2 regions of the Streptomyces sp. NPDC051104 genome follow, and region 2 is predicted to be linked to the other one. Evidence: riboswitches for the same ligand, from Rfam matches in the RefSeq annotation. Region 2 holds a riboswitch; the other holds the start of a gene.
What was found. Region 2 has a riboswitch for thiamine pyrophosphate ahead of thiO (glycine oxidase ThiO). Riboswitches for the same ligand answer to the same signal wherever they lie in the genome.

Region 1 (4,195 bases), on a different contig from region 2:
CCTGGACTCCGCGACCTACCCGCGGATGATCTTCACCAGTACCGCTGTGCACCTCGCGGACAAGGACGTCTACCGCATGACCGGTGACCTCACCATCAAGGACACCACCCGTCCCGTCGACCTGGAACTCACCTACATCGGCCATGTGACGGACCCGTTCGGTTACGAGCGCGTCGGCTTCGACGGCACCACCACGATCAACCGTTCCGACTGGGGCCTGACCTACAACGCCAGGCTGGCCGAGGGCGGCGCCATGGTGAGCGAGAAGGTCCGCCTCCAGTTCGACATCGCGGCCATCCGCGCCACCGCCACCGCCTGACGGAGCACGCGAGCCGCGCAGGAGACCGAACCGGCCTTCGCGGCCTCGCGAATCTTCGGTCGCGGGCCACACCAGTGGATCTGAGACACTGGGAGGACCATGCCCAAGCCCGGAGAACTCACTTTCGTCGCGCCGCGCGGAGCCAAGACGCCGCCGCGGCATCTCGCCGATCTCTCGCCCGCCGAGCGCAAGGAGGCGGTCGCCGCGATCGGTGAGAAGCCGTTCCGCGCCAAGCAGCTCTCGCAGCACTACTTCGCGCGGTTCGCGCACGACCCGGAGCAGTGGACCGACATCCCCGCGCCCTCCCGTGGCAAGCTCCAGGAGGCGCTGCTCCCGGAGCTGATGACGGTCGTCCGGCATCTGGCGACGGACCAGGGCACCACCCGTAAGACGCTGTGGCGGCTGTTCGACGGCACGCTCGTCGAGTCCGTGCTCATGCGCTATCCGGACCGGGTCACCATGTGCATCAGCTCGCAGGCGGGTTGTGGCATGAACTGCCCGTTCTGCGCCACCGGCCAGGCGGGCCTGGACCGCAACCTGTCGACCGCCGAGATCGTGCACCAGATCGTGGACGGCATGCGGGCGCTGCGCGACGGCGAGATCCCCGGCGGCCCGGCGCGGCTGTCCAACATCGTCTTCATGGGCATGGGCGAGCCCCTCGCGAACTACAAGCGGGTCGTCGGCGCCGTCCGCGCCCTCACCGACCCCGCGCCGGACGGGCTCGGCCTCTCGCAGCGCGGCATCACCGTCTCCACCGTCGGACTGGTGCCGGCCATCCACCGGTTCGCCGACGAGGGCTTCAAGTGCCGTCTCGCCATCTCCCTGCACGCCCCGGACGACGAGCTGCGCGACACCCTCGTTCCCGTCAACACGCGGTGGAAGGTGCGCGAGGTCCTCGACGCCGGGTTCGACTACGTCGAGAAGTCCGGACGCCGGCTGTCCATCGAGTACGCCCTCATCCGGGACATCAACGACCAGGCGTGGCGCGGCGATCTGCTGGGCCGGCTGCTCAAGGGCAAGCCCGTGCACGTCAACCTGATCCCGCTGAACCCGACGCCCGGCTCCAAGTGGACCGCCTCCCGCCCCGAGGACGAGAAGGCGTTCGTCGAGGCGATCGCCGCCCACAGTGTGCCGGTGACGATCCGGGACACCCGTGGTCAGGAGATCGACGGGGCGTGCGGTCAGCTCGCCGCCACCGAGCGGTAGTCTGAGGGCCGTCAGTCAGTACGTACATCTTCATATTCCGACAGGGGAGCGCCACAGCGCTGAGAGTGCGGTAGCGACCGCAGACCCTCTGAACCTCGCCCAGGTCATTCTGGGTAGGGAGTTCGGTCTTCACTCGAGCTGTTGTGCCCTGCCCGGGACCCTCCGAGGTCCGGGGCGGGGCCGCGTCTCTTCCTGGTCACCCCCAGGAGGAATCCAGTTGAGCATCACCGGTAAGCAGTGGGCGGCCGTGGCCGTCGGGCTGGGCATGGTCACGCTGTCCGCGTGCGGATCGTCCGGTTTTGGAAGTGGGAACGGCGGCGGCGACTCCAAGACCGTGACCCTCGTCAGCCATGACTCGTGGGCCGCCTCCAAGAGCGTCATCGCGGCGTTCGAGAAGGAGTCCGGCTACACCGTCAAGGTCCTCAAGGACGGCGACGCGGGCCAGGCCGTCAACAAGGCGATCCTCACCAAGGACAACCCGCAGGGCGACGTCTTCTTCGGCGTCGACAACACACTGCTGTCCAGGGCGCTGGACAACGGCCTGTTCCAGCCGTACGAGGCCAAGGGCCTCGACCAGGTCGGCACCCAGTACCAGCTGGACGCGGACAAGCACCGGGTCACGCCCATCGACTACGGCGACATCTGTGTCAACTACGACAAGAAGTACTTCGCCGACCACAAGCTGACCCCGCCGGCGTCCTTCGACGACCTCGTCAAGCCCGAGTACAAGAACCTCCTCGTCACCGAGAACGCCTCCACGTCCTCACCCGGCCTCGGCTTCCTGCTCGGCACCGCCGCGAAGTACGGCGACGGCGGCTGGCCGGACTACTGGAAGAAGCTCAAGGCCAACGGCGTGAAGGTGGTAGACGGCTGGGAGCAGGCCTACAACGAGGAGTTCTCCGGCTCCGCCGGCGGGAAGAAGGCCAAGGGGGACCGGCCGCTCGTCGTCTCCTACGCCTCCTCGCCGCCCGCCGAGGTCGTCTACGCCGACCCCCGGCCCAAGACCGCGCCGACCGGTGTCGCCACCGGCACCTGCTTCCGCCAGATCGAGTTCGCCGGTCTGCTGAGCAACGCGCACAACACCAAGGGCGGCAAGGCGTTCCTCGACTTCCTGATCAGCAGGAGGTTCCAGGAGGACATGCCGCTCAACATGTTCGTCTACCCGGTGGTCGAGGGAGCGAAGGTGCCCACGGAGTTCACCGAGTACGGGCCCGCGGCCAAGGACCCCGAGACCATGGCCCCCACGAAGATCGCCGCCAACCGTGACCAGTGGGTCAAGTCGTGGACGTCGCTCGTACTGAAGTGACCCCCCACAGGCGGGGGAACGCGGCGCGGCTCGGGCTGATGGCCCTGCCCGTCGCGTTCTTCGCGGTCTTCTTCGCCTACCCCGTCGCGGCGATCGTCGCGCGCGGTGTGAAGGCGGACGGGGCCTGGCGGCTCGGGCGGGTCGTGGACGTGCTCGCCGAGCCGGACATGCGGCACGTGCTGTGGTTCACCACCTGGCAGGCGCTCGCCTCCACCGCTCTTACCCTGCTGATCGCGCTGCCCGGCGCGTATGTCTTCGCGCGTTACGACTTCCCGGGCAGGCAGGTGCTGCGCGCCGTCGTCACCGTCCCGTTCGTGCTGCCCACGGTCGTCGTCGGCACCGCCTTCCTGGCGCTGGTGGGTCGCGGTGGACTCTTCGACGACCTGTGGGGCATACGGCTCGACACCACCGTGTGGGCCATCCTGCTCGCCCACGTCTTCTTCAACTACGCCGTCGTCGTCCGCACGGTCGGCGGCCTTTGGGCGCAACTCGACCCCCGCCAGGAGGAGGCCGCGCGCGTGCTCGGCGCCTGTCGGCTCACGGCCTGGCGGATGGTGACGCTGCCCGCGCTCGCACCGGCGGTGGCCGCCGCCGCGCTGATGGTGTTCCTGTTCACCTTCACCTCCTTCGGCGTGGTGCAGATCCTCGGCGGCCCCACCTTCTCCACCCTCGAGGTGGAGATCTACCGGCAGACCTCGGAGATCTTCGACCTGTCCACCGCCGCAGTGCTGACGATCGTCCAGTTCGTCGCGGTGGGCGCGATCCTCGGGGTGCACGCCTGGACGGTGCGCCGCCGGGAGAGCGCGCTGAAACTGGTCGACCCGTCGCGCACGGCGCGCAGGCCGCGCGGGGCCGCACAGTGGGCGCTGCTCGGCGCGGTCCTCGCGACCGTCGCCCTCCTGCTCGTCCTGCCGCTCGCCGTCCTCGTCCAGCGCTCCCTCGACGCGCCCGGGTTCGCCTACTACAAGGCGCTGACCCGCACCGACGACAGCACCTTCCTCGTCCCGCCCGTCGACGCCATGGTGAACTCCCTCCAGTACGCCGTCGTGGCCACCCTCATCGCGGTACTGATCGGCTCGCTCGCCGCCGCGGCCCTCGCCCGCAGGGACGCCGGCCGGCTCGTACGGGGCTTCGACGCGCTGCTGATGCTGCCGCTCGGCGTGTCCGCGGTGACCGTCGGCTTCGGCTTCCTCATCGCGCTCGACAAACCGCCGCTGGACCTGCGCGGCTCCTGGATCCTGGTGCCGCTCGCGCAGGCCCTGGTGGGCGCCCCCTTCGTCGTCCGCACCATGCTGCCGGTGCTGCGGGCCGTGGACGAACGGCTGCGGGAGGCGGCCGCCGTGCTCGGGGCGTCGCCGTGGCGG
Region 2 (4,195 bases):
GGCGGTGTCGGGCACGGTGGTGTTCCCCCGTTTGTCGGTGGCGTACGGGCCGCGGCGGGGCGCGGTCGGCCGGGGCCGGGGCGTGTCCCTTGGCCCGCGGCCCGTACGCGGACGGTTGTTCTTGTGTGCCGGCCTGATCAGACCGGAACCGGTCCGATCGGGTCCGGTCCGATCGGGTCCAGCTCGATCGGGTCCAGGTCGATCGGGTCCGGTCCGATCAGACCGGATCGATCAGACGGCGAGCGCCTGCGCGCGGCGCTTCACCTCCGTGCCGCGATTCTCGCTGAGAGCCTGCGCGGGGGTGCCGGGCAGGGTCGGGTCGGGGGTGAAGAGCCACTCGATCATCTCTTCGACCGTGAAGCCGTCGTCCCGCAACAGGGTCAAGGTGCCGGACAGGCCCTTGACCACCTTGTCCCCGTCGATGAAGGCGGCGGGGACGTGCAGCGCCTTGTTCTCGCCTCGGCGGACGGCGATGAGCTGGCCCTCCTTGACCAGCTGCCGCACGCGTGTCACCTCCACGCCGAGGGCATCGGCGATGTCGGGCAGGGTGAGCCAGGCGGGGACGAGAGCATCGATCTTTGCGTCAATCTCGGTCACGGGATCAAGCGTGCCATCCCGGACTGACAGTCGGAAGCGGAGCGCCTCCGGCGGGGTTAGGCGGAGGGGGTGGTTGCGCCCTACGCCGTCGCCTCCTTCAGTGGGCGGGACGGGTCCGACAGCAGTGCGGTGTTCATGGGGGTGCCCGATTCGATCAGGCGGCGGCCCTGCGCAAGGTCCCGGGGGCGGCCCACGGCCAGCAGGGCCACCAGGCGGCCCTCGCGCAGCCAGCAGACCGTCCAGGCCGCGCCCTCGGGGTCGCCGCGCCACACCGTCGTGTCGGCGGACGCGTGGTGGCCCACGTACTGGACGAACCGGCCGAACTGCTCCGACCAGAAGTACGGCACCGGGTCGTACGCCACCGGTGTCTGACCGATGATGTTCGCGGCCACGGTGCGCGGACCCTGGAGGGCGTTGTCCCAGTGGTGGACGAGCAGGCGCTCCTCGTAGCGGCCCGACGGGAAGGACGCGCAGTCACCGACCGCGTACACGTCCGGCACCGAGGTGCGCAGATGATCGTCGGCCGGCACCTCGCCGTGCACGCCCAGCTCGATCCCGGACCCGGCCAGCCAGGCCGTGGCGGGCCGGGCCCCGATGCCCACCACCACCGCCCCGGCCGGCACCCGAGAGCCGTCGTCCAGCACCACCGCGCCCGGCTCGATGCGCTCCACGCACGCGTGCGTGCGCAGCTCGGCCCCGCTGTCCGCGTACCAGGACGTCATCGGCGCCGCCACCTCCGCCGGCAGTGCGCCGGCGAGCGGCCGGTCCGCGGCCTCCACCACGGTCACCGCGCAGCCCGCCTCGCGCGCGGCGGTGGCGAACTCGGCACCGATCCAGCCCGCGCCGACGACCACGACGTCGTGCTGCTGGGCGAGCACCGGCCGCAGCCGCTCGGCATCGTCCAGCGTGCGCAGCAGATGCACCCCGGGGACGCCCTCCGCGCCGGGCAGCTGGATCGGTTCCGCCCCGGTCGCGATGACCAGGACGTCGTACGGGACAGGGCCCCGCTCGGTGTCCAGCTCGTGGTCCTCGGGACGCAGGCCGGTCGCCTCGCGGCCCAGCTCGAGCTCGATGTCCAGCGCCTCGAAGTCGACGTCGAAGGCGGAGCCCTCGGCCTTGCCGAGCAGCACGGCCTTGGACAGCGGCGGCCTGTCGTACGGCTGGTGCGGCTCCGCGCCGATCAGCGTCACGCCGCCGGTGAAGCCCTGCTCCCGCAGGGCGACCGCGGTCTGCACCCCGGCCATGCCCGCGCCCACGACGACGACGCGCCGTGCCGTACCGCCCCGTGCCTGCGTCTGCTCGCTCACCTGATCACCATAGACAATTGACGATTTGTCAGTCAGGGGGCGTGCTGAGTGACGTCCTGCACAGCCCTTGCCGGGCGGAGGCCGCCTTACAAGGGCGACGCTCTGCGGGCTAGTGTTGCCACCGTAAGCACTCGCGGGAGCCCGGCGCACCGGGCTGAGAGGGAGGCTGGGACGGCCTCCGACCGTACGAACCTGATCCGGGTCATGCCGGCGAAGGGAGGGGCTGGACGCCCATGTCGCGTACACCGGACGAACCGTCGACATCGCGCGATGCGTCGACCGTGTCGGACGTCCTCGTCATCGGGGGCGGGATCATCGGCCTGGTGACCGCCTGGCGGGCGGCGCAGCGCGGGTTCGCCACGGCCGTGGTGGATCCGGATCCGGGCGGCGGAGCCGCGCAGGTGGCCGCCGGGATGCTGGCCGCCGTCACCGAGCTGCACTACGGCGAGCAGACGCTGCTCGCCCTGAACCTCGCCTCCGCGCGCCGCTACCCGGACTTCGCCGCCGAGCTGGCCGAGGTTACCGGCCGGGACCTGGGCTACCGCCGCTGCGGCACGCTCGCCGTCGCGCTCGACGCCGACGACCGCGCCGAGCTGCGCGAACTGCACGCCCTGCAGCAGCGCTCGGGGCTGGAGTCGGAGTGGCTGAGCGGGCGGGAGTGCCGCCGTCTGGAGCCGATGCTCGCGCCGGGCGTGCGCGGGGGGCTCAGGGTCGACGGCGACCACCAGATCGACCCGCGCCGCCTCGCCGCCGCCCTGGTGACGGCCTGCGAACGCGCCGGGGTGGTCTTCCACCGGGTGTGGGCCGAGCGGCTCACGGTGGTGCGGGAGCGGGCCTGCGGGGTGCGGACCGCCGACGGCACCGAGCTCGCCGCCGGGCAGGTCGTCCTCGCCGCGGGCAGCCTCAGCGGGCGGCTCGCGGGCGTCCCGGACGACGTCCTGCCGCCCGTACGTCCCGTGAAGGGGCAGGTGCTGCGGCTGACCGTGCCCGAGCGGTACGCGCCGTTCCTGAGCCGTACGGTGCGCGCCGTCGTCCGCGGTGGCGCGATCTACCTCGTGCCGCGCGAGAACGGCGAGCTGGTGGTCGGCGCGACCAGCGAGGAGCTGGGCTGGGACACCACGGTCACCGCGGGCGGGGTGTACGAGCTGCTGCGGGACGCGCACGAGCTGGTGCCCGGGATCACCGAGCTGCCGCTCACCGAGACGCGGGCGGGTCTGCGCCCGGGCTCCCCGGACAACGCGCCGCTGCTCGGCCCCACCGAGCTGGACGGCCTGCTGCTGGCCACCGGCCACTACCGCAACGGTGTCCTGCTCACCCCGGTCACCGGCGACGTCATGGCGCACGTGCTGACCACCGGTGAGCTTCCCGAGGAGGCCCGCCCCTTCACCCCCCGGCGCTTCACCGCCGCCGCACTCACGGAGCAGCCGGCATGAACATCTCGGTCAACGGGGAGACCCGCGAGGTCACCCCCGGTGTCGCGCTCGACGCGGTGGTGCGGAGCCTGACCGCCGCCCCCTCGGGCGTGGCCGCCGCCGTCAACGAAACCGTCGTCCCGCGCGGGCAGTGGGCGTCGACGTCCCTCAGCGAGGGAGACCGCGTCGAGGTCCTCACCGCCGTCCAAGGAGGCTGACCATGGCTGACGATCCCTTCGTCCTCGGTGGGACCACCTACTCGTCCCGGCTGATCATGGGAACGGGTGGCGCGCCCAGCCTGGACGTGCTGGAGCGGGCGCTGGTGGCGTCCGGCACGGAGCTGACGACGGTCGCGATGCGGCGCGTCGACGCCTCGGTGCACGGTTCGGTCCTGTCCGTGCTCGACAAGCTGGGCATCCGGGTGCTGCCGAACACCGCCGGCTGCTTCACCGCGGGCGAGGCCGTGCTCACCGCCCGCCTGGCGCGCGAGGCCCTCGGCACGGATCTGGTCAAGCTGGAGGTCATCGCCGACGAGCGGACCCTGCTGCCGGACCCGATCGAGTTGCTGGAGGCGGCCGAGACGCTGGTGGACGACGGCTTCACCGTGCTGCCGTACACGAACGACGACCCCGTGCTCGCCCGCAAGCTGGAGGACGTCGGCTGCGCCGCGATCATGCCGCTCGGCTCCCCGATCGGGTCCGGGCTCGGCATCCGCAACCCGCACAACTTCCAGCTGATCGTGGAGCACGCGCGCGTGCCGGTCATCCTGGACGCGGGCGCGGGCACGGCGTCGGACGTGGCGCTGGCGATGGAGCTGGGGTGCGCGGGTGTGATGCTCGCCTCGGCGGTGACCCGGGCGCAGGAGCCGGTCCTGATGGC

Region 1: linked by a shared signal. The riboswitch ahead of AB0N14_RS24475 (thiamine ABC transporter substrate-binding protein) and the one ahead of thiO (glycine oxidase ThiO) in region 2 are both predicted to bind thiamine pyrophosphate.

What each region holds. Positions count from the first base shown of each region.
Region 1 covers NZ_JBFBBS010000019.1:75,978-80,172, reverse strand. The annotation lists gene AB0N14_RS24485 (YceI family protein) at 1-319, shown strand, start outside; gene rlmN (23S rRNA (adenine(2503)-C(2))-methyltransferase RlmN) at 419-1,525, shown strand; TPP riboswitch at 1,558-1,663, shown strand; gene AB0N14_RS24475 (thiamine ABC transporter substrate-binding protein) at 1,743-2,831, shown strand; gene AB0N14_RS24470 (iron ABC transporter permease) at 2,807-4,195, shown strand, end outside.
Region 2 covers NZ_JBFBBS010000027.1:91,527-95,721, reverse strand. The annotation lists gene thiE (thiamine phosphate synthase) at 1-15, opposite strand, end outside; gene AB0N14_RS28740 (Rv2175c family DNA-binding protein) at 232-597, opposite strand; gene AB0N14_RS28735 (FAD-dependent oxidoreductase) at 678-1,904, opposite strand; TPP riboswitch at 2,028-2,140, shown strand; gene thiO (glycine oxidase ThiO) at 2,138-3,337, shown strand; gene thiS (sulfur carrier protein ThiS) at 3,334-3,534, shown strand; gene AB0N14_RS28720 (thiazole synthase) at 3,537-4,195, shown strand, end outside.